DNA from 2 places in the Spirosoma pomorum genome. Region 2 is predicted to be linked to the other one. Evidence: riboswitches for the same ligand, from Rfam matches in the RefSeq annotation. Region 2 holds a riboswitch; the other holds the start of a gene.
What was found. Region 2 has a riboswitch for cobalamin ahead of ACYVAD_RS16525 (TonB-dependent receptor plug domain-containing protein). Riboswitches for the same ligand answer to the same signal wherever they lie in the genome.
Positions count from the first base shown of each region.

Region 1 (15,787 bases), on a different contig from region 2:
GACGGCGCAGGTGCTGGTTTCGACGGTGGTAACGCGAACCCCGGCGCAGGCCAGGGTCAGCCAACCGGCGACAACGTATCGGACGTGCCATACGAAGAAGTGAAATAAGCTAGAGACTAGCACTCGTGCATGAGCCCCGCTGAGGAAACTTAGCGGGGCTTTTTTATAATCTAGCCATTCTATGAGAAAGTAGAGTACGTGAATAATGGCAGATAGTGGCTTCTGGGAAGCTTTTTCGTTTTGGATCCCTCAACTGTGTAACGAAATGGCAGATGGCAATACGCAGCTATCTGATACAAATAAGGCGCTGACCGAGCGATTAGATTTACAATAAACGTGCGTCCGGTAAGTGAAGCCTACCGTTTCTACGAGATTTCGGTCGTTGATAAGGGGATTGGGTTTAACACCAAATACCCGGATCGGATCTTTCAGGTATTTCAACGATTACATAACCGGGACTCATTTCCCGGAACGGGAGTTGGGCTGGCAATCTGTCAGCGGGCGGTTGAAAATCACGGTAGAGCAATCACCGCTGATAGCCAGCCTGGAGAAGGATCGACGTTTTGCGTGTATCTGCCGGTCTAGTGGCTATTATCGAAAGAGACGAACAGCAAATTTATAGTTCGAATAGCGTTCCGTCTTCCAGGTAATGGAGTGGTTCTCAGTTTCCTTTTCGCCGACGTAAACGTACTGGCAGTCCATCTAAACAGGCAAAAGAAATAAACCTACAAAGTTGCACTAAAGGGGGTAGCGGACTGTTATAAAATCACTGTCTGATTACTCAACGGCAAGGGCGGGTTACTTTAGTAAAGTGGCCCGCCTTTGTAGTCTGCGAAGTTTCACCGGGCACTATTGCGGGGTAGGCTGATCGCCATGACTAGGCAGGCAACTACATACGCGCAACCACAAGACCCAGTCGCGGATCGATAGATGAATTCTAAGGTAATTATCAACTGCCTGTGGAGTTACCTGCTCGGGCTTTATCTCAGTTCGGCAAACGCCAATGGAGAATACGATTCGGTTCAATCCGTCCAAATCTGTTATAAACTGTTCCATGATAGCTTGGGGTAGACGTTAAATAGATAACTTTAACTAACTGGTTACGAGTAAGTTTTTCTTCATAAGTAGAACGTAACCATTTAGCCTGTAGGACAGGTACGTAATTGCCGCTAGTTCTTTTCCACGCCGTCTGCAAACTCAGCAACGAAATGAACGCCATACTGCCCTGAAAACACGTTCGATAGTATACCCCGTTGTCATGAATGGCTAGTGTCCAACAAAGTAATAGTGAAAGAGCCAGGTCAATTGACCTGGCTCTTTTGTTTAGAAGGCAAACTGAACACCGATTCCGAGGGACAACCCGCCGTTGTTCGTGATCGGATAACTGTTTATGGGAACGAACAAAGGGACTGGATCTGTCCGACGGTCTTTAGTGAGCAGTATGTTGTAGCTGGCGTTGATATTGATGCCAACTCGTTTACTGATAAAATAAGCCAGACCAATAGTAGGGGATAGGGTACCATAATGACTCATTCGGGAAGCAAACGAGCCATCCAAATCATAACGTTGATTTTGCCGGACGTAGCTGTAAGATATACCCACGTAAGGTTTTAACTTGCCTGCCCCGATGTAGTACTGAGCAAACGAGGAGAGCCCGATGCCCGTCAGGGTTACGCGGTTGCCATCGGTGTATCGGTAACGCGTTGAACTCAACGGAACCCCCACGCCAACAACTAGATTCTCGATAGGGAAATAGCCAATGGTTGGCGTCAAACCAAGACCAAATTTCTGGAGACCGTCCTGTTGGCTGCCTTGCAGAGAAAAATCTGCCATCTGAGCGCCAACTAGCCAGCTTCCTTTGTGGGTTTGAGCGGTAGCGGAACCAACTACCAGCAGAAACAGGACAATGATTGTACGTAATTGCTTCATACTACTTTTGTTTAATGGTTGAACCACTAGTAAGAGTAAGCCGAAGCAGATGAGGTTGTAGCTACTTGATGATATTAACATATTTTAAGGGGCGTGCCCACGCAAAACAGTGTTATGGCACGCAGAACTTCCCAATGTCAAAACGCGTTTTTAACGAGCTTTTTTACCATAATCTTCAAACAATGCGTATTAACCACGTCTCATGTCTGGCGGTATTCTGCTTGATTACTACCCTGGCCTACAGTCAGTCTGTAAAGCCTAAAGTTTACATTGACGCGACTGGTCATCGGTATTCGCAGGCGCAGTTCGATAGCATTCGAACGGCTAATATGGGGAAGCCAATTGCCACCATTGATGTGACGGAAGAAGAGAAAGAAACGCAGATCACGTTCGAGGTGATGGCCAGTAATCCCCTTGATGCGTTTAAAGAAAAGTGGATTGGGAAGCCATTACCCACCTTTAGTCTCAAGGATAAACAGGGAAAAGTCTACAGCAATAATTCGCTGCAGAATAAACTGATCGTGATCAATTTCTGGTCAACTACCTGCATTCCCTGCCTGAAAGAGATGCCTGCCCTGAGTGAGCTAGAAGCAAAATACCGCGGTAAGAATATCGTCTTTATTGCCCCAGCCCCAGAATCGCCCGAGCTGGTACAACGTGTCCTGGCGAAACGAACGTTCACGTACACCGCCCTACCGCAAGCGCAGGATCTCTTTTCTGCTTTGGCGATAGAAGGATATCCGTATCACTTCCTGGTTGATCAGACCGGCATTATTCGGGACATCTATTCCGGCTCATCAATCAACCCCCAGACGAATCAGTCAATCGTCGATGAACGGCTCGTACAGGCCATTGATCGCGCCCTGCCGAAGTAGACTCGGATTTTTGCCTTACGCTGAGACTGAAGGATACTAGTTATTCGCTGGCGTATCCGCACGCAGCAGCGCCCAGTCTTTGATTCCGGTTAGCGCCAGGGCTGCTGACCGTTGATGCGTTTCTACATCGCTGTAGAGTCGTTCAAGATACGTCTTCGTCGCTGCTGGCAGGTCCAGAAAGACGCTGTATTCATTCACGTGTTGAACGCCGGTTGGCAAGGTTGTATTGGCAAAAAAATCAACTAATGCCTGGTGGTCGTCACTGAGTTTCATCCTACAAAACTAGGACGTAATTCCCTGATCTAAATGGAAAGCGCGTAAATTAATCGTTAAAGCCAACAGCTCCGGAGCTTAGCGAATTGAGTCAAAGCAAGACGAGCGTTCGATGGCCAGGCGGTAGAACAGTATTCCCTGTAGCTGTAGTTTTTCTTTTCGTTGCCTAATCAACGTGGCACTACTTTGGCCAGTTAAGTCTGTTTCGGAACAGGATAAAGAACAACAGGAGAAATGCTCCGCCAACCAGTTTAGTGGCTTCCGATTTATCGGTATCCCACTGAGTGGCGTTCCAGTCGCCAGTCCAGAAAGCAATGATGCCGTAACTCAGGACTAAGGTCAGTAAAATCAGAAGAAAGATTCTCATTTTGCCGGAAATGAACTTTTGTTATGATAACCGATAACCCCCAAACCGACTACTCCGTTTATAAACGTTACGTACTGGCTGTTTGCCTGATGGCGCTAACGCTGATGTGTTCCCGGAAAAATGTTGATCCGGAGGGATCTGGACTAGTTGGCGAAGTGTACACCGTTGTCGATCAGCCACCAGCGCCAGCGGGTGGGCAGACAGGATTGAATGCGTATCTCATGCAGAATCTGCGGTATCCAGCTGCAGCACAGCGCGCCGGAATCCAGGGCAAGGTAATCGTGAGCTTTGTGGTGACTAGTGCCGGGAAGATTGCCGATGTACAAGTGACGCAGAGTGTGGGCGGTGGCTGCGACGAAGAAGCGGTGCGGGTTATCAAAGGCATGCCGGACTGGACTCCTGGTCAGCAAAATGGGCAGGCTGTCAACGTACGGACCAGCCTACCCATTTCATTTATAATAATCTAAATTCTAAGTGCCTACTCGTATTCTATCAAAACGAAAAGCGGTAGCGCACTGATAACGAGCGGCCTGGCAGGTTATAGCCCCGTTTTTCGTAGTAATTCTCGTCGGTTAGATTAGCGATCTGTAGCCCCAGCGTATGGTGTTGGGCCAGCGTGTACGATGCGCTCAAGTCGAGCACTAAGTATTCCGGGTATCGAATCTCCGGGTTGGCCGCATCGGTAAAGTCGGTGTCTTTGCGATGCCCCATGTACCGGCTCAACAGACGTAACTGTAGCCCCTTGAACGAATCGTATTCCAGTCCCGCGTTTAGGTTCATTTTCGCTACGTTGGCAATGTCCCGCTGGGTCACGCTGGCGTCGGTGCCGACAATGGTCTCGGTATAACGAAGCATGGTCGTTGCGTTGCCGAACAATCGGAGTGAGTACCGATATGCGGTCAAAGCGCCGAAGTCATAGCTGATTTCTGATTCAATGCCCCGCAGGTCCGAATCGGCTGCGTTGACGTAAGTAGCCCGCGCGACGAGTACGTCACCGTTAGTCTGTTTCTCGTTGACCTGCGTCACGATCCGAGCGATCCGGTCCCGTACGTTCGTGTTGAAATAAGTAGTACTTGCTCGGAAACCCGCTTTGGGACGGCTAAACGTCAACCCCAGGTCATAACTCAGGCTATTTTCGTTGGTCAGATTTGGATTACCAGTAGTAATGGTAATGCGGCCAGTTGAGGTGCGGGTTTCTGAGTAACCGGCTACGTTGAACGCATCGGGTGTTACGAACGCCCGACCCACGGTTCCTTTCAGTTGCCAGTCGGGTGCCAGCAGCAACGCTGCGCCCAGATTTGGGCTGACGAACGGATTGGTTTTTTTGCCAGGCTTGAACGTAGTAAGCAGGGGCGTTTCCTTAACGGAGAACGTAATGTCGTCCAACCGTAGGCCAGGTTGCAGGAGGAGCCGATCTCCGCCGAAGGCCAGCTGGCCCTGCGCGTAGAATGCTGACGACCGAATCGAATAATTAGGTTGCGTGGGTGCTCGTTCGGTGACGGCGTCAGTCCAGTTCCGAGACGACGTACTGGAATTCAAGTAGTCATAGCCAACGGTGAGTTGGTGGCGTCCCAGTTGCCAGTTGTCCTGGAGTTGAACGCCCTGCCAGCGGTTCGCGGTGTTTGACGACAGGAACGGCGTAACCGGCTTACCTGATACGTTGGTCGTCTGGTTGAAATTGTTTTCGCCGGAGGCAAAGACACGAAACGTCGGTTTATGATCCGTCAGTTGACCGCGAAGAGCGATTTCACCCGCCTGTCGGTTAACGTCTTTCAGGCTGGCCTGCGTCGTGCCGTAGGTGATGTCGCCGGGGGATTCAACGTCGTCGGCAATGAATTTTTCGCCCCGTACGTCTACTCGCCAGTTATTGCTGATCTGATAGCCCAGTCGCAGCACACCGGAGTAATAAGTAAGTTTGGTGTTGGGCCGAATCTGACCATCGTCTTTACGATCATCGACCGTTTCGGCTGGCTTGTTGCTGTAATACTTTACTGCCTGATCGCCCTTCAGCCAATCCCGGAACAAATTGCCTTTGCCGAGCCGGTAGTCCTGTGCCCGTCTGAGATAGTTGACCGAGGCATCGAAGTCGAGTCGCCGGGTCAGGCTGCCGCCGATATTTCCACCCGCCTGATACGTCTGAAAGGAGCCGTATTCAGCGAAGGCATTGCCCCGTAGCGCTCCTGTCGAGCGTCGGGTGATGACGTTGATAACGCCACCCATCGCCTGGGAACCATACAGCGCCGACGCGGGCCCTTTCAACACCTCGACCCGCTCCACATTGTTGAGCCCAATGGTTGACAGGTTCGTAGCCCCCGCGGGCCGACCATCAATCAGCAGCAGTGTACGCTGATTCAGACCCGAGAACTGCGGCCGAAATCCCCGGATGCCAACCCCTGAAGAGAGATTAGGGTATTGAATAACATTGACAGCCGCCAGTTTCTTGACCAGATCCGTTACGTCGGCGGCTGGGGTTTGGTTGATGTCGCGCCGGGTAATGATGTCAATTTGTTGCGGAACCCGGTCGCGCCGGTTTTCCGAGCGGGTGGCTGTAACAGTTGTTTCTTCCAGGACGCGGCTTCTGAGCGAGTCGGCGGGGATCGATTGCGCCTGTAAAGAAGTTAATGCACCAAGCATCACGCCGAGGCAAGTAACTAGCTGGATTGGGCTACCAACTACTGGGTAGTAGCGTTGTTTCATGGGTATTGATTACGAGTGAAAAATGTCGAACAACGTGTACACGCCGATCGCAATGGAGAAGATGCCAACGGCATAGTTGATGGCCCGAACTGCCGTTTGCCACCGGTCGACCACTTTAGTGAGCGAAAACGCCAGCAAGCAGCCGTAGAGCGTCATGGCGACGATGATACCCGCGCTTTGCAGGACAATGATCCAGACGGCCGTAGCGGCATCGCTGGCGGCTAGCGTCAGAGCTACGGTGCAGGCACCACCCGTACCGGCCAGGCCGTGTACCATGCCGACCCAGAAGGATCGACTGAACGTAGTAGATGGCGCTGGTTGCACGGGTTCGTGCGTTTGCCGGTGATTTCGCCGGATAGCAACAACGCCCAGCCAGATCATCAAAGGTCCGACCGCCAGTTCGACTTGTTCTGCAATGTTGAGCGACAGGGCCGATTTGACCAGCAGCACCAGACAGGCAAACAGAATCAGGGTGAACGAATGGCCCAGCGCCCAGTGCGACGAACGCCAGATGATACGCCACATATGATGCCTGTCTGAAGCGATCCGACCGGATTTGTTTTTTTCGGATGCCAGCACCGACACGGCGGCCATGTGGTCGGGTTCGAAGGAGTGCTGTACGCCCAGCAGCAACGAGTCGATAAGTAGCGGGTTGATCATGCGCTTGTTAGGTTGATGTGGTGGCAAACCCGTAAAAAGCGCGTACAAAAAGCAGGGGTGTTCGCCGGTCGGCAGGCGCACCCTATCTGACTTCGTGTTTGCCTTTCGTCCCGAAAGCACACCGGTTCTGACGTTTCTGGGCAGGTCTTCTGGCTCGTTCGATTCTGACGCCTTCCCACTCCTGATGAGGAACAGTGGCCTGATTGTCAAAATGGTTGTATGAACTATACAGCAGCGGGGACTGCTCCGATTAACGCTGACGGACAGCGCGACGGATTCCCTTTTAAGCGCTTCACGGCGGAAGCGCACCTAAAAACGGTCTCAAAAGTAAGAAACTTTAGGGTACCTTTGCCCTAATAAGTATCTACTTCCATTTTACCAACAGGAAAACGGTTCTGCCTTACGGCGGATTAATAGAGAATCGGTCGGACCGCCGATGCGGTGCAAATCCCGAACTGTCGCGCAACTGTAAGTAACGCCCCAACTGGCTGCCCCGCGGGAATCTGCCTGCGTGATGTTCACTGGTCGATCAGACTGGGAAGGACGGCCGCCAGGTTACAAGTCAGGAGACCTGCCTTTTTTCTTGCTGACAATGCTTTCGCGGTTTGAAGCACGGTCAAGATTGGCGATTTCTCCTGCAGACACCCGTTCCTGTCGGCAGAAGCTGGTGCTACTTTCCTCGCGAGCACCCATCGTCGTTTGTCCGATTGCACGTACCCGTTCGCATGCCGAACTGCAGGCAGACGCTTTTAACTCCTTATTTTTTCGTTAAAAGGTATGCACACGCGCTACGCTGATCACCCGCGACCTGGTGATCAATCAGCCCATTTTTCCACCATTCGTTCGCTGTTAGCCATAACGGTTATCCTTCTCAATCTTTTTTTAGGTGCTGCCAGCTGGGCCCAGTCGACTACGGGTACGATTCGCGGCCAGATTCAGGCCGAAACGGGTGAGCCATTACCCGCCATTACGATCCGTCTGGACGGAACGGGTTTCGGGGCTGTAACCGACGAAGCGGGCCAGTTTACGATCAAACGCGTACCCGTTGTACGTACACACTGACCGTCAGCGGGGTTGGCTACGAAGCGCACAAACAGAATATAACTGTATCGGCACAGGCTGCAACGGTACTCCGTTATCAGCTTAATAGCCGGACCAGCGAACTCTCGGAAGTAACCGTTACGTCGGCTCGCACACCGGCGTTTACGACTATCAACAAACTAGCGGTGCCCATCCGGGATATTCCCGTGACGACAAGTTCTGTATCGGGCCGTACGATCGAGCAGCGGGGCGTTGATGATCTAGGGGAGGCCATGAGAAACACGACTGGCGTCCGGGCCAACAATACGTACGGCGGATTTGAGCATTTCACAAATACGAGAAAGGAAGTCGGCTGGAGCGCTGGCTGTATCATGGTTTGCACAGCCTGGACTTTCGGCTTCTGCTTTACAAAAGACCACTCTGGGATATCATCGTCTGGGTACTCATGCTGGGCGGGACGGCCGTCAGCGCAACGGGATTGGTGTTAACGTGGAAATGGCTACGTAGGAAAGCCCGGAGAAAGACGAAAAAAGGGAAGAAGCGAAAAGGCAACCAGGTTGCCACAAACTCAACTGCCATAACAACCTTAAAGCCAGAGCAATTGGCCCATCGAAACGAAACGAGGTGAAACCCGCAACGGGTTAGCTTCAACAAAGCTTCGTATATTTAAAACTTGACGATCGTGCTAATCGATTTTAAACTCCCACACTTATAAGCAAAACGTATAGCATGGCAAATGTTGACAAGAAGGAGCTATCGGCTGAAAAGCGTAACGAACTGCTCAACGTATTAAAAGCACGTTTTGAGAAAAACAAGAACCGTCATCAGGATCTCAAGTGGATTGACGTGCAAGCAAAGCTGGACGCCAATCCCGAAAAGCTATGGACGCTTAACGACATGGAAGCAACCGGTGGAGAACCCGATGTTGTTGGGTATGATCAAGAAACGGATGAGTACATTTTTTACGATTGCTCAGCCGAGAGCCCCAAAGACCGCCGAGGTGTTTGCTACGACCGGGAGGGACTGGAATCGAGAAAAGAAAGCCGACCGGAAAGTAACGCCGTTGATATGGCCGCTGCTATGGGAATCGACCTGCTCACGGAAGAACAATATCGGGAATTACAGCAGCTCGGTAAGTTCGACCTGAAAACGTCAAGCTGGATACAGACCCCAGCGGCTATCCGCCAACTAGGCGGAGCCCTGTTTTGTGATCGGCGCTACGATACCGTTTTCGTCTATCATAATGGCGCTGCTTCGTACTATGCCGCCAGAGGGTTCCGGGGCTCGTTACGGGTCTAGGGAAATAGTATAAATCGTTGAAACTAGCGGCTTGGCCAGTTTCTTTAGCCGTTTTCGAATGTTAAATCAGAGTGATTTTTCTCAGTTTCTGCTGGCCGCTCCGTCCAGTGGCTCCGGCAAAACCACGCTAACGCTGGGGTTGTTGCGGGCGCTCGCGAACCAGGGACTACGGGTACAGCCGTTCAAGTGTGGTCCGGACTATATTGATACGCGGCACCATAGTACGGCAGTGGGTGTGACTAACGGCAATTCGCCTGGTGGAGTGCCACCCAGCACTAATCTGGATTTGTTCATGGCCTCGCCTGAACACGTAACGGCCTCGTATCAACAGTACGCCAGCGGTACCGATGTGGCGATCACGGAGGGCGTGATGGGATTATTCGACGGGGCCGACCGGATGCAGGGGAGCAGTGCGTCAATTGCCGAGCTGTTGAACATACCCGTCATTCTGATTATTAATGCCAAAGCGATGGCCTACTCGGTAGCGCCACTGCTGTACGGATTCAAGCATTTTTACCAGGGCATTAATCTGGTCGGAGCAATTTTTAATAATGTCGGGTCAGAATCGCATTACCGATTTTTGGCTGATGCCTGCGCCGACGTGGGGGTGGAGTCGCTGGGCTATCTGCCCACGAATCCACGCTTTACTATTCCATCGCGGCATCTGGGATTACATATTTCCGCCGAAACGGATTACGCGCAAATCATTCAGGCCATCGCCGACGAACTTCCTAAGACGATCGATCTGAACCGACTGCTGAACTGTACGCGAACCCCTAATTTATCTGCCTCTAGCCCCCCGGCCCCAATCCCCCAGTTCTTCGCTTCATACCGCATCAGCGTCGCGAGGGACGAAGCGTTCACCTTTACGTATCAGCAGAACCTGGACGTGCTGGCTCAATTCGGCCACGTTACGTTCTTCAGTCCGTTGCGTGATAAGAAATTGCCTGATACGGATTTTCTGTACCTGCCCGGTGGCTACCCCGAGCTATACGCCCAGCAACTGAGCGAAAACGTGGCCATACGCACTAGTATCCGCGATTATTGTCAGGGTGGGGGACTGGCTTATGCCGAATGTGGCGGGCTGATGTATTTAAGCCAATCGATCGAAATCAGTGACGGTACAGTATGGCCAATGGTGGGATCGCTGGATATAACGACGTCAATGCTGAAGGCAAAACTTACGCTCGGTTACCGGGCTGTTGACTGGGACGGAATGCGTCTAAAGGGGCACGAGTTTCATTACTCCGTGGGGTGCGAAACGCGCCCACAGGTGTCGGTAGCTTCGATCGCTAATCCAAAAGGCGTTCCGGTCGAAACAAAACTGTACCGAAGCCAACATACGATTGCCTCTTACGTGCATCTGTACTGGGGCGACAAACCGGAGTTTCTGCGGCAGTTATTTGCCTTGCCGGATGCTACACCTAACACCGATTCCGTTACTCCCTGCCCTCCTGAAGGGGTGAAGAATTAGCGGTATTCTCACCTTCTTCAGGGGGCAGGGAGTAACAACCCGTATCAGTTATAAGTAACCTCATGTCTGAAATAAAACGCCAGCGGGTAACCCGGTCCGACGGGAAAGCCATCAACCTAGTACAGCGCCGGGGACATCTGTCGTACTGCTACAACGCTTGCTGCTGCGGCCGGGTCGATCGGGGCTACGCGCCCATTCCGGTCGAACTATACAAAAGCGAATGGATGCGCCGGAAAATCCGCAACGTCGTGCACATGACCAAAGGCGGCTGCCTGGGGCCGTGTACGCTGGCCAACGTGGTGACGTTGCTGTTCGACGGACACTCCGTCTGGTTTCATTCCATCAACAGCAACTGGCAGATCATCGCGATTTTTGATTACATCGACAGCATGATTGCCGCCGATGGTTTTCTGACCCCGCCCACGGAGCTGTCGGAATATGTTTTCCAGTTTTACACCTGGAAAGGTTCCGAAGCCGCTACCCAGCTGGGCCAACCAGCCCTGCCGACAGGTGGGATTGTTTTTCTGACCCACGCCGACACCGACCTGCTGACGATGAACCGGGTTTTGCAGGAATTGCCGGATGAATTTCCGAAAACGTCGGGTATTAGCCTTCTCGCCATAAAGAGCGAAGCGCAGATGGCCCAGCTCCTGGACCGAGAAATTGGTGCGGCTCAAATTATCATCCTCCGAATACACGGCCGACCGAGCAGCGTACCCGGCTTTAGTGAGCTGGTTCGCCGAGCAAAGGACAAGGGACAGCATCTGATTGTGATCAGCGGTACGGGCGAGTTAAACCCAGAGTTTGCGGCTGTTTCAACCGTATCGCCTGCCATTCTGCACGAAACGCTGGCGTACGTCCAGGCAGGCGGGTACCAGAACTTTACGTCCCTGCTGTACTTTTTGGCTGACCACCTGCTCATGACGGGATTCGGGGCCGACGCGCCGATGCAACTGCCCGATCATGGCATTTACCATCCTGATCTTCCCGAAAACGCCGAGCCAACGGACTGGGTACAGCGCCACAATCCCGATCAGCCCACTGTAGGTATTACGTTCTATCGTTCGCACTGGATCAGCGGCAACACCGCTTTTGTGGATGCGCTGGTTCGCTCACTGGAAGAAAAGGGGCTGAACGCGCTGCCCGTATTTACGTCGTCCCTCAAGTCGGTTAACCCGGCCACCAGTGCACCGGTTGCTTTCTCTTACTTTCAGGCGGAACGGGGCGGTATTGCCATTGCGAACCTAATTAACACCATCTCGTACGCCATGACCGACGTGCGGACAGATGGTGATGAGACGGCCTCGCAGCGGGCTTTGTCTCACCTGAACGTTCCGATCTTTCAGGCGATTACGCCGGGCATGGCGCGAGGGCCGTGGGAATCGTCGAGCCGGGGGCTAAACCCGCTCGACACGGCGATGAACGTGGCCATTCCTGAATTCGACGGACGCATTATTACGGTGCCGGTATCATTTAAGGAGAAAGAACGTAACGCCAAGGGGTATGTACCGCTGGACGATCGGGTAGAGCGCGTAACGGGATTGGCGTGGCGATTTGCTCGTCTACGCCAGCTGCCGAACTCACAAAAACGAGTAGCGTTTATCTTCACGAACTCGAACACAAAGGCCTCGCAGATCGGGAACGCCGTTGGCCTGGATGCGCCCGCGTCGCTGATGAATATGCTATACGCAATGCAGGCAGAAGGGTACCAGATCGAAAATCTGCCCGCTACGGGGACGGAATTGATTCACCAACTGATCGACCATTGTTCGTACGATCAGACGTATCTAACCCCCGAGCAGTTAGCCAATGCCGCGGGTCAGGTGCCGGTGGGACAGTATACCAAGTGGTTCGCTGAGCTTCCAGAAGCGATTCAAACGAAAATGGAGAAGCAATGGGGACCGCCCCCCGGCGAGACATACGTCCACAACGGGCACATCGCGCTGGCAGGCCTCAACCTGGGCAACGCTTTTGTGGCGTTGCAACCACCCCGCGGCTACGGTATGGACCCCGACGCTATTTATCACCAACCTGATCTGCCCCCGACGCACCATTATTACGCCCTGTACCGATGGCTCCGCGACGACTGGCAGGCTGACGCGATTGTACACGTCGGTAAACACGGCACACTGGAATGGCTACCCGGCAAAGGCATTGGCTTATCGGCTAACTGCTTCCCGGACGCATTGCTGGGCGATCTGCCCCTGTTTTACCCGTTCATTATCAACGATCCCGGCGAAGGGTCACAGGCAAAACGGCGTGCCCATGCGGTCGTCGTCGATCACCTGACGCCCCCCATGACGTCCGCTGATAGCTATGGCGAGCTGGCTCAGTTGACGCAGCTGGTCGATGAGTACTACCAGGTTGAAACGATGGACCCGGCCAAGTTGCCGCTGCTGCAACGGCAAATCTGGACGCTTATCAAACAAACTAACCTGGATATGGATCTCTCTGCCATGCTCAGCCGCGACCACGGCGACCATAAACACGATTGGGACGACGAGATGACGCCCGAGGGTGTGCCCGTTAGCCTCACCGAAATGGATGGAAAAGACGTAGCGCACCTAATTGAAGATATTGACGGCTACCTCTGCGAACTGGGCGCGGCTCAGATACGAAATGGCCTGCACACGCTGGGGGAAATGCCGATGGGCGACGCGTTGGTCGACATGCTGCAATCGCTTACCCGCCTGCCCAACGCAACTACCCCGAGCTTACCTGCTGAGATTGCCCACCTTTATGACCTGGACGGGGCTGCCTTGCAGGTAAGTAAAGGCGGTCGACTCTCGGCCGTGCCAGCAATGTTTACAGAGCTAGCCGGTCGTCCCGTGGTAACCGGCTCCGACGCGCTGGAAGTGATTGATGAGTTGAGCAACCACCTATTCCGGGTAGCGCAACAACACCGGTTCCGCGCCGATCAGATCGAATCAATGCTGTTCGAGACGTTCAACGAATCGCCGGCACAGCCCAAATTTGACGGTATCCGACAGGTGCTACGATACGTCTGCGAACGGCTCCTACCAAACTTGGCCCGTACGGACGACGAGATTTCGAACCTGATGCATGGACTGTCGGGTGGCTACGTACCGGCGGGACCCAGTGGGGCACCGACGCGGGGTATGGCGCACATCCTGCCGACGGGCCGTAATTTCTACGCTGTTGATCCGCGGTCACTGCCGTCGCAGGCGGCCTGGGAGGTAGGCCAGCAACTGGCTCGCGAAGTGCTTGACCGGCACTGGAAAGAGACGGGCCGTTATCCCGAAAACGTGGGCATCAGTATCTGGGGAACCAGCGCCATGCGGACCAGTGGCGACGATGCCGCTGAAGTACTGGCGCTACTGGGTGTCCGGCCCATCTGGCAGGCCGAAAGTCGGCGGGTGACGGATATTGAAGTAATTCCGCTTGAAGAACTCGGGCGACCCCGCATTGACGTAACGACGCGCATCAGCGGCTTTTTCCGGGATGCGTTCCCCCATCTGATTGACCTGCTCGATGATGCTGTACAACGCGTTATTGCCCTCAATGAACCCCTGGAGCAGAACTTTGTCCGGAAACATTACCTCAATGAACTAACCCAGTTACAGGCGCAGGACATGCCGCTTGACGAAGCGGAGGAGCGGGCGAGCTACCGTATTTTTGGCGCGGCTCCTGGGTCGTACGGGGCGGGAATCCTGCCCTTGATCAATGAAAAAAACTGGCATAGTGATGCCGACTTCGCTCAGGCGTATGTCAACTGGGGAGGCTATGCCTATTCTAGAACAGCACAAGGAACCGATGCTCGTACCGAGTTTAAACAGCGTTTGTCGGGCGTAGAAGTGGCACTGCACAACCAGGACAACCGCGAACACGATATTTTTGACAGCGACGACTACCTACAGTTTCACGGGGGTATGATTGCGACAATCCGTAGCCTGACTGGCCAGCAGCCCAAGCACTATTTTGGTGATTCGCAAAACCCAGCTCAACCCGTCGTGCGTGACCTGAAAGAAGAAACCCTTCGGGTATTTCGTTCGCGGGTTGTCAATCCTAAATGGATTGAGAGTATAAAAAAACACGGCTATAAAGGTGGGTTAGAGCTAACGGCCACCGTCGATTACCTATTCGGTTACGATGCTACCGCGCAGGTCGTTGACGATTGGATGTACGAAAAAGTGGGCGAAACCTACGCCCTCGACCCGGCCATGCAGCAGTTTTTTGCCGAAAGTAATCCGTGGGCCTTGAACGCTATCGCCGAACGACTCCTCGAAGCCGCCCAACGGGGCATGTGGGCATCGCCATCGCCCGAAATGTTACAGGCTTTGCAGGAGGTTTATTTGAAAAGCGAAAGCTTATTGGAGGTGCGGAGCGAATGAACCCATACACGATGAATTACCCATTTTCGGCCCTCGTTGGTCAACCGAAACTGAAACAGGCATTACTACTCTGCGCGGTTAATCCCGGCATTGGCGGGGTACTGGTTCGGGGGGATAAAGGAACGGCAAAAAGTACGGCGGTACGAGGGCTAGCAGCCGTGATGCCGTTTATTCAACGGGTGGCTGGTTCGCGCTTTAACTGTCTACCTAGCGAGTTACTTGACCAATGTGAGGCCTGCCAGCAACCTGACTGGCAGGTGGAGGAAATAGCCGTTCCGTTCGTTAACCTGCCCCTGGGAGCCACCGAGGACCGAGTGCTCGGAAGTTTAGATCTGGAAGGAGTTTTGGTTGAGCGCAAAAAGAAACTGCTGCCGGGTTTGTTGGCATCGGCTCATCAAGGTATTCTATACATCGACGAAGTAAACCTACTGGCCGATCATCTGGTTGATGGCCTGCTGGACGTTGCGGCTATGGGCGTTAACACCATCCAGCGGGATGGCCTGTCGGTGAGCCACCCGGCTCGGTTTATGCTCATTGGTACGATGAATCCCGAGGAGGGAAACCTGCGGCCGCAGTTTCTCGATCGGTTCGGCCTGGTAGTCGACGTAACAGCTCCCCGCGACGTGGCTGAACGAACTGAGGTCGTCCGTCGGCGGATGGCGTTCGACGTCGATCCAGAAGCGTTTGTCCAACAGTGGACTGCGGAGCAGCAACGGTTACAAGATCAACTCCGAAAAGCCCGGCAGTTGCTTCCCTCTGTTCGGCTGGCCGATGGCTTGCTGACGATGATCAGTCAACTGTGCACGGACTTGAACGTAGC
Region 1 is NZ_BAAHBP010000038.1:55,238-71,024, forward strand. It holds gene dnaK (molecular chaperone DnaK) at 1-108, shown strand, start outside; gene ACYVAD_RS23650 (sensor histidine kinase) at 337-585, shown strand; gene ACYVAD_RS23655 (hypothetical protein) at 850-1,056, opposite strand; gene ACYVAD_RS23660 (outer membrane beta-barrel protein) at 1,324-1,929, opposite strand; gene ACYVAD_RS23665 (TlpA family protein disulfide reductase) at 2,112-2,804, shown strand; gene ACYVAD_RS23670 (hypothetical protein) at 2,841-3,077, opposite strand; gene ACYVAD_RS23675 (hypothetical protein) at 3,259-3,444, opposite strand; gene ACYVAD_RS23680 (energy transducer TonB) at 3,468-3,911, shown strand; gene ACYVAD_RS23685 (TonB-dependent receptor plug domain-containing protein) at 3,937-6,141, opposite strand; gene ACYVAD_RS23690 (hypothetical protein) at 6,151-6,801, opposite strand; cobalamin riboswitch at 6,924-7,129, opposite strand; cobalamin riboswitch at 7,175-7,394, shown strand; gene ACYVAD_RS23695 (carboxypeptidase-like regulatory domain-containing protein) at 7,579-7,863, shown strand; gene ACYVAD_RS23700 (hypothetical protein) at 7,940-8,173, opposite strand; gene ACYVAD_RS23705 (hypothetical protein) at 8,079-8,330, shown strand; gene ACYVAD_RS23710 (hypothetical protein) at 8,248-8,421, opposite strand; gene ACYVAD_RS23715 (DUF4256 domain-containing protein) at 8,572-9,141, shown strand; gene ACYVAD_RS23720 (cobyrinate a,c-diamide synthase) at 9,200-10,615, shown strand; gene cobN (cobaltochelatase subunit CobN) at 10,678-14,967, shown strand; gene ACYVAD_RS23730 (magnesium chelatase subunit D family protein) at 14,979-15,787, shown strand, end outside.
Region 1: another riboswitch for cobalamin. It lies ahead of ACYVAD_RS23695 (carboxypeptidase-like regulatory domain-containing protein); the one in region 2 lies ahead of ACYVAD_RS16525 (TonB-dependent receptor plug domain-containing protein).

Region 2 (15,787 bases):
GTACTTTGTACCGGCAATTCTGCCCGTTCACAATTGGCCGAAGGCTATCTTCAACATTTTGCTGGTGATCGCGCTCAGGTCTACAGCGCCGGCGTTGATCCCAAAGGGGTAAACCCATTGGCCGTTCAGGTCATGGCCGAAGATGGGATCGACATTTCGCATCACACCTCCAACCACGCCGACGAATACACTACTATTCCGTTTGACTACGTAATAACGGTATGCGATAACGCCCGCGAGCAATGCCCGATTTTCTCCTCATCGGCCCAGAAGATTCACCACAGTTTTACTGACCCCGGCCATCAATCCGGACGGTCCGCCGATGCGGTTGATGCTTTAAACTCCTTCCGTCAGGTGCGCGACGAAATCAAAGCATACAGCCGCCAATTCATCGAGCAGCATCTTCATGCCTAAACTGTCGTTTCTTGATCGCTTTCTAACACTGTGGATCTTCCTGGCTATGTTGCTAGGCGTCGCCATCGGCTACTTTCTGCCGCAGTCGCAGATGTTCATCAATCAATTCAATCAGGGAACAACCAACGTGCCGCTGGCGGTTGGTCTTGTCCTGATGATGTATCCGCCTTTAGCAAAGGTGAGGTACAGCGAATTACCGAAAGTGTTTGCCAATACCAAGATTCTAGGGTTATCCCTTTTCCAAAATTGGATTGTTGGTCCCCTATTGATGTTCGGTCTAGCGGTTTTGTTTCTGTCCGATAAGCCCGAATACATGACCGGCCTAATCATGATCGGTATTGCCCGCTGCATTGCCATGGTGATCGTCTGGAACGACCTGGCCAAAGGCGACCGGCTGTATGCCGCTGGCCTGGTGGCCTTCAACAGTATTTTCCAAGTACTGTTCTATTCGGTCTACGCCTACATTTTTATTACCGTACTGCCGCCCTTGTTCGGGCTGAAAGGCTATACCGTCAACATTACGATTGGCGAAGTAGCCCAGAGCGTTTTCATCTATCTGGGTGTGCCGTTCCTGCTTGGATTGTTCTCGCGCATCATCCTCACGCGTCTATTCAGCCAGCAATGGTATGAAGAACGTTTTTTGCCCGCCGTTAGCCCGACAACACTTATTGCGCTGTTGTTTACCATCATCGTCATGTTCAGCCTGAAAGGGCAGTTGATCGTATCGATCCCGCTCGATGTGGTACGTATCGCCATTCCGTTGACGGTCTATTTTGCCATCATGTTCTTTTCGGCCTTTTTCCTATCCAAAAGGGCCGGAGCCGATTACGGTAAATCCACATCGCTGGCTTTTACCGCAGCGGGTAACAATTTTGAGTTGGGTATTGCGGTGGCCATTGCTGTATTTGGCATCAATTCCGGGGCCGCATTTGCTGCCGTGGTTGGTCCGCTGATCGAGGTGCCGGTGCTGATTCTGATGGTCAATTTCGCGCTGAAACAGGAAACGAAATTTGCTGCTCACGACAAAGACACGTTTCGCAATTAGGCGTGACGTTTATCCGGAGTTCAGGTGATCCCTTCTTAAGGCTTTCACCCAGTCTTTGAGTCGTCAGCCTGCATCTACCAAACTGGGCTTTGTAAGAGATCCTCATATCAATAAGCCTATCGGATGATTGACAAAAAAATCCGTCAGCTGTGGATAGCGACAATACGCCTTGTCTGGCTAACCAGGTTCATCGTTAAAAGCGACTAGGTATCAGGTTCGCGGGAAATCTGTCACTAATTTATATACTGCACTTCGCCCGCATCAAGGCTGGCAATCCACTATCCCAAAAATTGGCGGTCTTCGTTGATGCCGTACATTCCACTACAACAATACGACTTTTGGCTACAGCTGCTTTGTTGATGGCACCCACCTTTGCATCAACAAAACCATTAAACAAAGCAGAACGTGAAAAATTGGACAATAGCTGATATTCCTCAAAGAGACAGCGGTTTAGCTGTCATTACAGGTAGTACCGAAGGCATTGGATATGAAGATGCAATGGCGCTATCAGCGGCTGGATGGACGGTACTGGTGCTGGGACGTAACCCTCAAAAAGGAGCGGAATCAATTGCCAGAATTCAACAGAGTAACCCAAAAGCCAAGGTAAGTTTTGAGAAAATAGATCTGGCAGACCTGGCGTCAATCAAATCCTTTGCGTCGAGAATGATCTCGAAAGGGCAAGCCATCGATCTTCTCGTCAATAATGCGGGCGTCATGACGCCACCTAAACGACTCGAAACGGCCGATGGCTTTGAGTTACAGTTCGGCACAAACCACCTTGGCCACGTTGCCCTGACCGCACAACTGCTGCCCTTATTACGTCAATCACCCGATGCCCGTGTGGTTACCCTGTCCAGTATAGCCAATCGGGAAGGGACAATCAATTTTGATGACCTTCAGTCAATAGCTTCGTATGTTCCGGGGAAAGCATACAGTCAGTCAAAACTCGCCAACTTAATGTTTGCCTTAGAACTTCAACGGCAAAGTGACAAGCACGGTTGGGGTGTCACGAGTATAGCTGCCCATCCAGGTATTTCCCGGACCAATCTACTGATTACAGGGGCGGGGCGATGGAGTGCCTTCGGAATGGCGAGAACCTTACTTCCCTTTTTGTTTCAACCCGCTGCACAGGGGGCCTTGCCAACCTTATATGCCGCAACGTCTCCAGAGGCTGAAGGAGGAATGTATTATGGACCAAACAAGCTGATGGAGACGCGTGGCTTTCCCGCTGTGGCAAAAATACCTGTCCAAGCAAAGGATGCAGCTGTTTCTATGAGATTATGGGAGCTATCGCAAGAGCTAGCCAACGTTGCATTTTAGTCCTTTCCAATTTGTAATTCACCAATACTACCATGAAACGAATTGGTTTTATCGTAACAGTCTCCAGTATGCTTTTATCCTGTAGCCCCCCAAAAACTGTATACATCAGTAATAAAACAGGCAGTCCAATCAGTTTACGGGTGGACAGCTCTTATCAAAATAACCAGTCTGTTCATTTTATAGACGCTATAAATGGATTGCGGATAGAGAAGAAAAAAGTGTTAGATTTTGGTAAGGGCAAATGGACCAAAGAAGACAAGACCAGTCTTGAGGAATTGATCAGACACACCAGGATTGTCAAAGACGGAAGCGCCACCGCTATGGATATGCCTAGTAAAACCAAGGTATCACACATACGTTTTAACGTAGAGGAACTTTGGCTAAACATCAAATAAGAAAAGATATTACTACCTTGATGAAAAATCCCAAACCATATAGAGTACAGTCCATTTCGCAGCTGCACCACATCGCAGGCGTCACAAAACCGCATCATCCGCTCATTAGTATTTTGAGCCTGGAAGGTATGGCAACTAACACGGACATTACGTCGGTACTGTTTGATTTTTACGTAGTGTCGATGAAACGGGGCTGTGATAAACTTTTCTATGGGCAACAGAAATATGATTTTGATGAAGGCGTGATGGCTTTTCTGGCTCCGGGGCAACTACTACGGGGCGAAGCCAATGGTCTGCCACATCAGCTGATTGGCTGGATGCTTTTTATTCATCCCGACTTTTTATGGAATACGTCGCTGGCAAAAAAAATTAAGCAATACGAATACTTTGGCTACGCTACCAACGAAGCCTTGTTTCTTTCTGAAAAAGAAGAAACTATCATCAATTCCATTGTTGACAATATTCGAAACGAGTACAGTTCTACCATTGACAAGTTCAGCCAGGATGTCATCGTAGCCCAGTTGGAGGTATTGTTTACCTATGCCCAGCGGTTTTACGAACGCCAATTCATTACCCGAAAAATTACTAGCAGCAAACTTTTAAACCGCGTAGAAGAGGTACTGATCGATTATTTCAACAACAAAGATCTATTGGCGACAGGCCTGCCAACCGTTCAGTATGTGGCGAACGAGTTAAATGTTTCGATCAAATACCTGGGCAGCTTACTAAAACAGTTAACGGGACAATCCACCCAGCAGCATATTCATGAGAAGCTGATAGAAAAGGCAAAGGAGAAACTATCGACTAGCAGCCTTTCTGTCAGTGAGATTGCTTACGAACTGGGCTTTGAACATCCGCAGTCGTTCAGCAAGCTCTTTAAGAGCAAGACCAATCAGAGTCCGTTGGAATTCAGAACTTCATTTAACTGAGTACTAACTAAATACCCCATTGGCAGTATTCCGCTAAAATTGCCTGACACAAACTGTGTATGGTCCGTCTCAGAATAGGATCCTTGGCCGATAACCAACCGTTGCTGCTGGCGAGCGTATAAACGTTATAGCACCGCAATAAGCAGTACAGTGAAAGCACCCTGATGCCCCTGCGCAACATTAAACAGAGTCTCCGGTGACTACGTAGTGAACATGGATGACTACATTAGCCACCAACTCATCCTATCCCTGTAAACAGGCTAGAAGTCAACCTGACGATGTGCTTATGGAAAAAGAACCGCTGATCAGCTTTATTGAGAAGAACATTCCGAACATAAGCGTAACCCAAATTGGACTGGAAACCATTGCCCAACAGTTTGACGAAATAAATCTTTTCAAAAATGAGTATCTGTTGAAGCAGGGAAAAGTAAGTGACTATTACTACTTGGCGGAAGGATTCGTTCGAGCGTTTACCTTTGACACCAACGGTAACGAAATCACCACTTACTTTTATCCCCAAGGCCGAGTTGCCTTTGAAGCCGCTTCCTTTTTTCTTCATCAACCGTCCACCGAGAATTTACAGGCTATTACAACCTGCAAAGTGTACACGACTAGTTTTGAAAAACTAAACCTACTTTTTCATTCCGTACCTGAGTTTAGGGAGTTTGCCAGGGCAATGTTGGTGAAGGAGTTTGTCGCTTACAAGCAGCGCACCCTATCCATGATCAACAAAAGCGCCGAAGATCGGTACAGTGACTTGCTAAGCAACAACCGAGAAGTCTTCCAATACGCTCAGTTGAAGCATATTGCCTCCTATCTGGGTATAACAGACACATCGCTTAGTCGTATACGAAAAGAGTTTGCTAAGAAGTAACGGGCCCATTTCTTGTCATTTGGCAAGTTGGTTCATAGCAAATGGCAAGTGAGTTTGGGGCGGGCTTGTCTTCTTTTGTATCGTAATCAATCAAACGATACGATGCTACAGCTACCCATCTATGTCTACCTAACTTTTGCCGCAACGGTATTACTGGCCATTGGACTCTTTTACAAAGCCACTAAGCAGTCAACACCTTTTATGCTTATTTTACTGGCTTGGATAGGTGTCCAGTCCCTACTTGCCCTTACGGGTTTTTATACCAATCCCGCCACGCTAACGATCCGCTTTCCGCTATTGATCGTGCCGCCGTTACTTTTTCTACTATCCCGATTTTTGACCAAGAAAGGGCGAGCCTTTTTAGATGAGCTAGACTTACCAACGCTTACTCTTTTTCATATTATTCGGATCCCCGTCGAGCTGGTTTTATTCTGGCTCTTTGTTGGTCAACATGTCCCTGAAGCGATGACCTTTCATGGAAGGAATTTTGATATTTTCTCTGGCCTGTCGGCTCCGGTTATCTACTATTTTAGTTTTGTAAAGAAGGCACTAAGTCCTCAAGTCATTATTATCTGGAATCTGGTTTGTCTGGCGTTGTTGCTAAACGTGGTGTCTGCAGCCCTACTTTCTTTACCAGCACGATATATACGCTTTGGCTTTGAGCAACCTAATCTAGCCCTTGGCTACTTTCCGTTTGTATTGCTCCCCAGCGTGTTAGTACCCTTGGTACTGCTATCAACCGCAGCCGCTGTTCGACAACTGCTCAAGAAACGACGGGTATCATTTTGATAAGGTGAACGCTTGCTTAGTGGGCCTTGTAAATTAGGACTTGAGTAATGCAGCCAAGCTGATGTGCTTTGCCCGTTAGAGACTCACTAACTGAATTCCAGGATCGACTACCTTCCGGTTAGGTATCTCTTAAAGCTATTACTTGGCACCACTACGAATCGGTTACCAAAATCAAGTCGATGTTATCCCCTACCAGCTGTCCCTTGTCGACGTAGTATTGCTAAACGCTCCACAAATTGAGACGAATTAGCTTTCGCGGAAGAGAATCGACATGCCTATACTACCTGTTCAACTTTCCTGAATAGGTCTTTCAATAATAGCTATCTTGTTTTATTCCCCTCCACTACAATCTTAAGCCCTGAAGGACTTCGACTCTTCTCCTAACCGAATGGCGACAATTTTCAAGTAAACAGGCCAGCCCGGTGACGGACTGGCCTGTTTACTTGCCTTATTTTTAGAGATCTATACCAACTCTAGCGTAGCTAGCTGCTGGTTAATGAAGTCGATTTCGTCGGCCGATAACGTAACGTTAATGGCCTTGGCGTTTTGCGTGGCCTGCTCAGCGTCACGGGCTCCCACCAGCGCCGACGTAATACCGGGCTGCTCGATGGTCCAGCGAATAACCAGTTGGCCCAGGGTTGCGCCTTTCTCGTCGGCCAGCGGCTTGATCGCCTGCAACAGTTTATCGGCTTGTTCGATATTTTCCGGTTTGAAGAATCGGTACGTTGCCCGGTGATCGCCAGGGGCAAACTGATGACCCGGCCGGATTTTGCCCGTTAGCAGTCCGCGTTCCATTGGACTGTAGGCCAGAATTGATTTGTTCGTTGCCAGTACGTACGGCACCAGCTCGGCTTCGGCGCTGCGGTTCAGCATACTGTAAGGCACCTGGTTCGAAGCGATCACCAGCACGTTTTCAGCTTCCTGCATCTGCGCTACGCTGTAGTTACTGACTCCCGCCTGCCGAATTTTCCCCTGCTCAATCAGCCGCAATACGGCTTCCATACTTTCGTCGATGGGTGTCGTTTTGTCAGGCCAGTGCATTTGGTACAAGTCGATATAATCGGTACCCAGGCGCTTCAGACTATCCTCGCATTCCTTAATGATACTTTCCTTACCCGAATATTTGTAGACATCAATATCATTACCGTTGTTGTCCTGGCTTTTGAAGCCAAAATCACCCTTGGCCAGATCCCAGCGCATCCCGTATTTAGTGAGGATCTGCACCTTGTCGCGGGGAATACCTTTGATGGCTTCGCCCACGATTTCCTCGCTCGTTCCCTGCCCGTAGATGGGGGCTGTGTCGATCGACGTTACACCCAAATCGTAAGATGCCCGGATGGCTTCGACCGCTCCGCTACGTTCGGTGCCGCCCCACATCCAGCCACCAGCGGCCCAGGCGCCAAACGTAATGGCCGACAATTGAATATCTGATTCGCCTAATTTTCTGTATTCCATGGTTGAGTTGTTTGTGTAATTAGTACACGGCAATAAAACTAGTATGATACGTATGTCATTCCGATGTCAGGAGGAACCGCACGCACTGTTTACCAACGCTCAGGTGAGGATGCTTTAAGATTCTTCCTGGCGGCTACGCGCCCCGGTCGGAATGGCAGAAGGTTCAAATTACAAAGTGATCGATGATCAACTCATCGGGGTTTGGCGCGTTCATATTGTAGGGGCCACGCCAGGTTTTCTCCCAATGTGGCAGCCGCGTGCAACGGGAAGTACGGATCTCGTAATTCCTCACGAGCCATCAGAATAAAATCAGCCTGGCCGTTAGCCAGTATTTCTTCCGCCTGTTCGGCCGTCGTGATTAGTCCCACCGCCCCGGTTAGAATGCCCACTTCCTGTTTGATACGTTCGGCATTGGGCACCTGGTAGTTTGGCGCGACCGGAATTTTGGCGTTTGGTACGTTGCCGCCCGTCGAGCAATCGATTAGGTGAACCCCTTTTTCTTGCAGAATCTTAGCCAAGGAAACTGAATCATCGGCGGTCCAGCCCCCTTCGGTCCAGTCGGTTGTCGAAATACGGACGAACAAGGGTAAGTCAGCGGGCCAGACCGTTTTTATGGCGGCAACGATGTCGAGCAGCAGCCGGATCCGGTTCTCGAACGAACCGCCATACTCGTCCGTTCGCTCATTGCTTAAGGGCGAAAGGAACTGATGAATCAGGTAGCCATGAGCCGCGTGCACTTCGACAACCCGAAAACCTGCTTCCAGCGACCGCCGGGCAGCTTCCCGGAAGTCGTTAATTACTTTCTCAATGCCCTCTGAAGTCAGGGCCTTTGGCTCTGATTTTTCGGGATAGAACGGAACGTTACTAGGGGCTACCGTTTCCCAGCCCCGCTCTTCGCTTGCAGCAATGGACCCACCGCCCTCCCAGGGTCGGCGCGTACTGGCTTTTCGTCCTGCGTGGGCCAGCTGAATACCAGCTACCGACCCCTGCTCGTCGATGAACCGCGTAATTCGCTTCAGGCCCGCAATGTGCTCATCGGTCCAGATGCCCAGGTCATCGGGCGAAATCCGGCCTTCGGGCGATACAGCAGCGGCTTCGGAAATGATCAGGCCAGCGCCCCCAACGGCACGGCTGCCCAGATGAACCAAATGCCAGTCGTTCGAAAAACCGTCCTGGCTGGAGTATTGACACATTGGGGAGACCACAATACGGTTCTTAAATTGAACCTGACCAATGGTAATAGGAGAAAACAGAATAGACATAATGGATAAACAGCGTTCAAAAACTGCATCTGCGTGGGCCACACAAAGAGCCCCTGACCATTAAAACAAACCGAAGTTGGTTATTGATTCAAGTTTTTAAATGTTTTGAGCATAAATGCCCGATACGTTCTTGCTCATAGGGCTTCTCTGCCGTTATTGGCTGCTTTACCGACACAGTTCTAACCAATCAGATTCTTTTACGGCAATTAGCCAATTTACCGAAACAATGTTTGCATTTAACCACTAATATCCGGCATTCACAATCATTATCTTTCTACTGACAAACCATTTCTTTTGCCTAGTGACATTCTTGGTTAACTTTGTTCGATTAGCCTGGCACGGTGTTTTTGGTTGATTGGTATTTCAAGTACTTTAAGCTGGTCTCGTGCTGCTACCCATTTATCCAATAGTAAACAAGCCTAACATTTACCCTAAACAAATCCCGCATGAAGCGTAGATTTCTCCGTTCATCAACACTGCTGCTGTTCGCTGGCCTGAGCCTGAGTACAGTCTGGGCACAATCCATCCCGTCGCCGAAGGAGCATTTTGGCTTCAACATCGGCGACGATTACCAACTGGCTACGTACACGCAGACGGAAGCGTATTTCAAGAAACTGGCCGCCAGCTCAGACCGGGTCAAACTGGTTGACATCGGCGAAACCGAAGAAGGTCGTCGGCAGTACATGCTGATTGTCTCGTCGCCGGAGAACCTGAAAAAGCTGGACCGCTACAAGGAGATTTCGCAGAAGCTGGCGCGCGCCGAAGGCTTGACCGACGAGCAGGCAAAAGCGCTGGCGGCCGAAGGAAAATCAATCGTCTGGATCGACGGGGGGCTGCACGCTACCGAAACGGTCGGCACCATGCAGTTGATCGAAACAGCCTGGGAACTGATTAGCCGGAAAGATCCGGAGACCATGCGCATTCTGGACCAGGACATCATCCTGCTGACCCACGCGAACCCCGACGGTCAGGAGCTTGTGTCGGACTGGTACATGCGGGAGAAAAAAGCGGAAAAACGGTCGCTGGAAGGGCTGCCCCGGCTGTACCAGAAATACGTCGGTCACGACAACAACCGGGATTTCTTTATCATGAACATGAAAGAAACCCAGAACATCGGGCGTCAACTGTTCGTGGAGTGGATTCCGCAGATCATGTACAACCACCACCAGCGCGGTCCGGCTGGATCGGTGCTGGCCGGCCCCCCCTACCGTGATCCATTCAACTACGTATTCGATCCGCTGATGGTGACGGGTATTGACGCGCTGGGCGCGGCCATGATCAACCGACTGAACTCCGAAAACAAACCCGGCTTTACGCGGCTAGGCGGTTCGGTATTCTCGACCTGGTACAACGGTGGTCTGCGGACAACGACGCACTTCCATAACATGATCGGTTTGCTGACCGAGATCATTGGTGGCCCCACGCCGGAAGACATTCCGCTGGTACCGAGCCGACTGATTCCAAACGGAAACACGCCTTTCCCCGTAACACCCCAGAAGTGGCATTTCAAGCAGTCGATCGATTATTCGCTGTCGCTGAACTACGCCGTGCTGGGTTACGCGGCCCGCTACCGAGACGAACTGCTGTTCAACATCTATCGCATGGGTAAGAACTCCATCGATCGGGGAAGCCAGGATTACTGGGGTCTGTCGCCCAAACGTGTCGATTTGATCACGGAAGAATACCGCGCTGACCAGAAGAAAGCTAATCCGAACGCTACGCCACGCGGTGTTAACACGGACATTTACGGATTCATTGCTCCCGGCGGTGGTGTTCCGGCGAAATACTACGATTCAGTGATGCGGGCTCCGGCGTTACGTGATCCACGCGGCTTTATCATCCCGGCCAACCAAGCCGATTTTGCCACGGCCGTTAAGTTTATCAACGCTCTGATCAAAACGGGTATTCAGATTCAGCAGGCTACCAGCGACTTCAGCGTTGCCGGCAAGAAATACCCCGCCGGTTCGTACGTCGTAAAAACGGCACAGGCCTTCCGCCCGCACGTTCTGGATATGTTCGAGCCCCAGGATCACCCGAACGACTTCCAGTATCCGGGTGGCCCACCGGTTCGTCCGTATGACGCGGCTGGCTGGACACTAGCTTACTTAATGAACGTTCAGTTCGACCGGGTGCTGGAGGATTTCAAAGGACCCTTCAAGACCCTTCCTTACGGTCAGCTTCAATCGCCGGAGGGCCGCATGGCCGCTACTTCAGGAGCCGGTTACTTACTGAGTGCTCAGTCGAACAACTCGTTTATCGCCGTCAACGATCTGCTGGCGGGTGGCGTTGATGTATTTCGCGTCCCGACGGGTGGTAGCGGCAAATCGGCAGTAGCGCCCGGTACGTTCTTCGTTCCCGCTTCGGACAAAGCCAAGACCTTGCTGGATAAATCAGCCAAAAGTCTGGGTATCGACGTAACGAGCATCGCCAAACGACCAACGGGCTCGCTGGCCAAAGTAAGCCCGATGCGGATCGCCCTCTGGGATACCTACGGTGGCTCGATGCCGTCGGGCTGGGTTCGCTGGATTATGGAGCAGTACCACTTCCCAATGAAAGTAATTTACAGTCAGGAAGTTGACGCCGGTAACCTGCGGAAGAAGTACGATGCGATCGTATTCGTAACCCGCGCCATTCCGCAGTATACGGGTGAGGACAACGATCCCTACCGGAACTATGCGCCACGGATACCGAAAAACGACGAACTTCCCGCTGAGTACCGTACCCACACGGGCCGGATCACCCACGAGAAGTCGGTTCCGGAGTTGAAGAAATTCCTGGAAGCCGGTGGCGATATTATTACCATTGGCAGCAGCACCAACCTGGCTTATCACCTGGGTCTGCCCGTCAAGAATGCCCTGACCGAAGTAACCAGCTCAGGGCAGGAACGCTCACTGCCCGGCGAGAAATACTACATTCCAGGCAGCGTGCTACGCGTGAACATCGATTCGACGCAGCAGGCAACCTGGGGACTGCCAACCAAGACGGATGTTTATTTCGATGCCAGCCCCGTGTTTAACATCGCTCCCGATGCCATCGCTACCGGTAAAGTAAAACCACTGGCCTGGTTCGATAGCAGCAAACCACTACGTAGCGGCTGGGCCTGGGGACAAGCCTACCTGAAAGACGGCGTAGCTGCTTTTATGGCACCGGTTGGCGCGGGCAAGCTGTACGCATTTGGTCCGGAAATTACCTTCCGGGCGCAGGCGCAGGGAACGTTCAAGTTCCTGTTCAACCAGCTTTACGAAACAGACAGCAACTCAGTGGCTGATTTGAACGGTAAATAAGTAGCTATTCTGAATTGTTTAAGCGGAGCGCCCGGCGGATTTTCTGCCGGGCGCTTTTGTGTATTGTCCCTACTTCACCGATTCGTTCCGTACCTTCGCCCCGGATTAGCGGTGCCCGTCATCGGCCCCAGTGCCGACGATACTGGCTTAATAGGGAACTTCGGTGGTCTTTTCGGACCAAAACCGGGACTGTCCCCGCAACTGTACTGCTTCGTTTTTAAGACAGCCGATTCATTGCTGCTTTGGTCACTGTTCCGCTCCGGCGCAACGGGAAGACCTGAATCGGTGAGCTAAGTCAGGAGACCTGCCGCTGGTCGTGAGTTGTTTGTCGTTACGGAGGATGGCGATTAACAGCGACGGGTATTCACTTTTTTTATTTTCTTCATGCGCACAACTCCGCGCCTGTTCGCAACCGCCCTGCTAGGATCGGTTGCTCTCGGTACCGCCGTACCTACCCTGGCTCAGGATGCCAGAACACTCGACGAAGTCGTGGTCACGGCCAACAAATTCCCCCAGAAACAATCGCAGACCGGCAAGGTCGTGACGGTCCTCCCTGACTCAGTGCTGCAACGTTACGCTACCCAGACCGTCAGCCAGTTACTGACGCGTCAGGCGGGTTTGATGATTGTAGGCGCACAGGGGCCGCTGGGTTCGAACCAGGATGTGTACCTACGGGGTGCTGCCGTGGGCAATACGTTGATTCTGCTGGACGGCGTACCGGTTTATGACCCATCGGGGACGGTTAATGCGTTTGACCTGAACCTCATTACCGTGGGCGAATGCGAACGAATCGAGATTCTGAAAGGTGCTCAGTCGACAGCCTATGGTTCTGATGCCGTTGCCGGTGTTATTTCGATCTCTACCCGTAACGGTGTTGGCAAACGGCCACTACAGGTGTCGGCAACGGCGCAGTATGGTACGTACAATACGTTCCGGGGGGGCATTGGCCTGAGTGGTGCGACGAATAAAGTTTCGTATAATCTGCAATACACGCGGCTGTCATCGACGGGCTTCTCGGCGGCTACGGATCGCGAAAACACGGGTACGTTCGATAAAGACGGCTACCGGCAAAACGCTCTGCTTGGTAACATCGCGATAACGCTCAATCCGCGCCTGACGCTGAAGCTGCGCGGACTGACCACGGCCTACCAGACGGACCTCGACGCCGGAGCTTTCGGTGACGAAAAAGATTATACGTCCAACAACCGGTTCAGCTTTGGATCGGCGGGGCTGGAATGGAGTCACCAGCGCGGTAAACTAGTAGCCAACTATGGCATCAGCGGCAGTCGGCGGGTCTACAAAGACGATTCAACATCGGTCGAGCCAAACGCTTTTGATAAATACAGTTACAGCGAATACAGCGGCCTGACGCATTTTGCGGAGTTGTACCACACGTTAACTATCCGCAAAAACATCGAACTACTAACCGGTGCCGACTACCGCTTCGCCAACACGGATCAGACGTATCGATCGGTCAGCAGCTACGGCCTGTATGAAGCTCCTCCGCTGGGTGCTGATACGGCCCGCACGGGTCAGTTGAGTTTCTACGCATCCGGCGTCTGGCGTACACAAAAAGGATTATCGGTCGAACTGGGTGGGCGCTATAACCACCATTCGGTCTACGGCAACGCCTTTACGTATTCGTTCAACCCATCGTATCTGATTCGGGACCAAATCAAGGTATTTGCCAATCTGGCTTCGGGTTTCCGGGCTCCGTCGCTCTATCAGATCTTCTCACCGTACGGCAACCGGGCGCTGAAACCAGAACGTAGTCAGTCTATTGAAGCTGGGGTTCAGGTATTCACCAAGTCGAAGAACGCCTGGGTGCGAGCCCTGTATTTCGATCGTCGGGTGCGTGACGTTATTTTCTTCCAGTCGCTATCGGTACCGCCGTACACGAGCCAGTACATCAACTTTGACCGGCAGCACGACCACGGCTGGGAGTTTGAAGGACAGGCGCAACTGGGGCAATTAGCCCTGACTGGTAATCTCACGCTGCTCGACGGTCGGGTGACGACCCAGGCCGCGGGTCGGGACACGACCTATAACAACCTGTTTCGTCGCCCCAAAGTGCTCGTCAACGTTACGGCCGGTTATCAGATCACGCCGGCGCTCTTCGCCAGTGCCTCTTTACGTTCGGTGGGCAGCCGCACTGACCGGTTCTACAACTCGGCCACGTTTACCAGCGAGAACGTAACGTTGGCCCCTTACAGCACTTTCGATCTTTACGCCGAATATCGGCTGAATCACGTACGCCTGTACGCCGACGTGCAAAATCTGCTCGACAGGCAGTATACGGACGTATACGGCTACAATACCCGGCAACGCACGGCGAATATTGGGGTAAGAGTAAGTTTGTAAAGAGATATTGAAACGAGTCAGGGGCGCACCAACCGCTACATGTGGTCGATTAGTACACCCCTGACTCGCTTTATTTATTGACTTTTTAGTGAATTAAACGAACAGGTCAGGCAGCCTCGTAGCTGATAGCCACAATTTCCATTACCTGCTGGCCCTGTAAAGGTGGCCAGCTAACCGTTTCTCCTACCCGCTTTCCCTGCAAGGCGCGAGCCAAAGGAGCCGTGAAAGCGATTAACTCCTTATCGGCATTGGCTTCATCGACACCAACGATTGTGAAACGCCGTTTTGTACCGGCCAGCTTTCCCGATTGTATCGCCAGACTAACCGTAGCCCCAAAGCGAACACTATCTTGTTCATGGGTATTGACCACTTTACTGCTGGAAATACGTTGGTTCAAGTTTGCAATACGCCCATTGAGCAAGGCGAGTTGCCGACTACGTTCGTTCTGATCGTCAACGCTGGCGGCCTGTAAATGAGCGCGTTCCGTTTCTAAATCGGTGAGTTCAGCACGTAATAGATCAAGACCGTGGGGCGTCACATAGTTGGGTGTACCCGGGGGTAAGGGCGCACGGGCGGGAATCACAACGGGTGCATCAGCCGTTTCATTTTTCAAAAAAGCGCTGCTCATAATCTCTTCGGGAGCGAGCGTTTTATTGTTACTCCCCCATGAAAAAACATCGCTATAAGCCGAATTGTTCTGGCTCGAAACACGGCAGTCAAACCCTTCTCAATTGACCAGGCAGTACACCAAAAACACCATAAAGTCCCTATTAGCGACTTGGATAGTGAATGAATAGCGCTGTTGTCCAAGAGATTTCCTTGCCGTTGATCCGCTCGGTTTCGTAGTAATCGACCAGCCGCATCTGGTAGGTATGCAGAAGCTGCAAAATGGCTAGTGGGTCGGACTGCCCTTCGTACAGCGTCGCGAAATTGAGCTCCAGTAGAACGGCTCCAATCTTCCCGTTTTTAAAGAGTTCAGCAGCTCCATTCAATACAGGTAGCTCAAATCCCTGCGTGTCTATCTTCAGCAAATCAATACGGTCAACAGCGCGGGCCGAACAGAAGTTGTCCAGTGTATCGACCGGAACAGATTCCACCGACACGACTTCCTCCCCGGCGAAGAAGTTCTCCCGTTTGTCGGGGTTCATGGGCAGAAATGAACTCAACTCCGACACCTTGTAATTACGAAATTCAGCCACGCCCACCTGGTCTCCCAGCGCCAGCTGATGACACTGCACACGCGGGCCGAATGACTTACTCGTCAACTCCGAATACGTCGTTGATGCCGGTTCGAACGAGTGAATAACCGGCTGATTCAGACAGTCCTGTAGTAGTTCGATGGTTTGCCCGCGGTTAGCCCCGATGTCGAAGCAAACCGGATTGGCCTGGGGCAGCAGAATTCGTAGATCGTCCTCCAGCTTATGCCCGTTAACGATGTTTGGGTAGTTTGACGCCAGAAATACGCCCAGTGGCGACAAGACAGACCGTACGGCTTTGACGATGCGCTTTTTCATCTCAGTCGGGTTTGGTTAAGCAAGCCAGACCGTTGTTGGAATCGTTGATTAGCCAACGGGCTCACTTACCATTTTGAACCGTAAACCGGTAAAAGTCACGCTTTTGCTGAACCCCCTTCTGATTACTAATCATTTATCGAGTAAA
Region 2 is NZ_BAAHBP010000027.1:248,502-264,288, reverse strand. It holds gene ACYVAD_RS16575 (arsenate reductase ArsC) at 1-414, shown strand, start outside; gene arsB (ACR3 family arsenite efflux transporter) at 407-1,459, shown strand; gene ACYVAD_RS16565 (SDR family oxidoreductase) at 1,865-2,779, shown strand; gene ACYVAD_RS16560 (hypothetical protein) at 2,812-3,174, shown strand; gene ACYVAD_RS16555 (helix-turn-helix domain-containing protein) at 3,195-4,103, shown strand; gene ACYVAD_RS16550 (Crp/Fnr family transcriptional regulator) at 4,390-4,977, shown strand; gene ACYVAD_RS16545 (hypothetical protein) at 5,080-5,766, shown strand; gene ACYVAD_RS16540 (aldo/keto reductase) at 6,229-7,221, opposite strand; gene namA (NADPH dehydrogenase NamA) at 7,413-8,483, opposite strand; gene ACYVAD_RS16530 (M14 family metallopeptidase) at 8,930-11,767, shown strand; cobalamin riboswitch at 11,860-12,093, shown strand; gene ACYVAD_RS16525 (TonB-dependent receptor plug domain-containing protein) at 12,152-14,128, shown strand; gene ACYVAD_RS16520 (GreA/GreB family elongation factor) at 14,235-14,756, opposite strand; gene ACYVAD_RS16515 (FkbM family methyltransferase) at 14,899-15,642, opposite strand.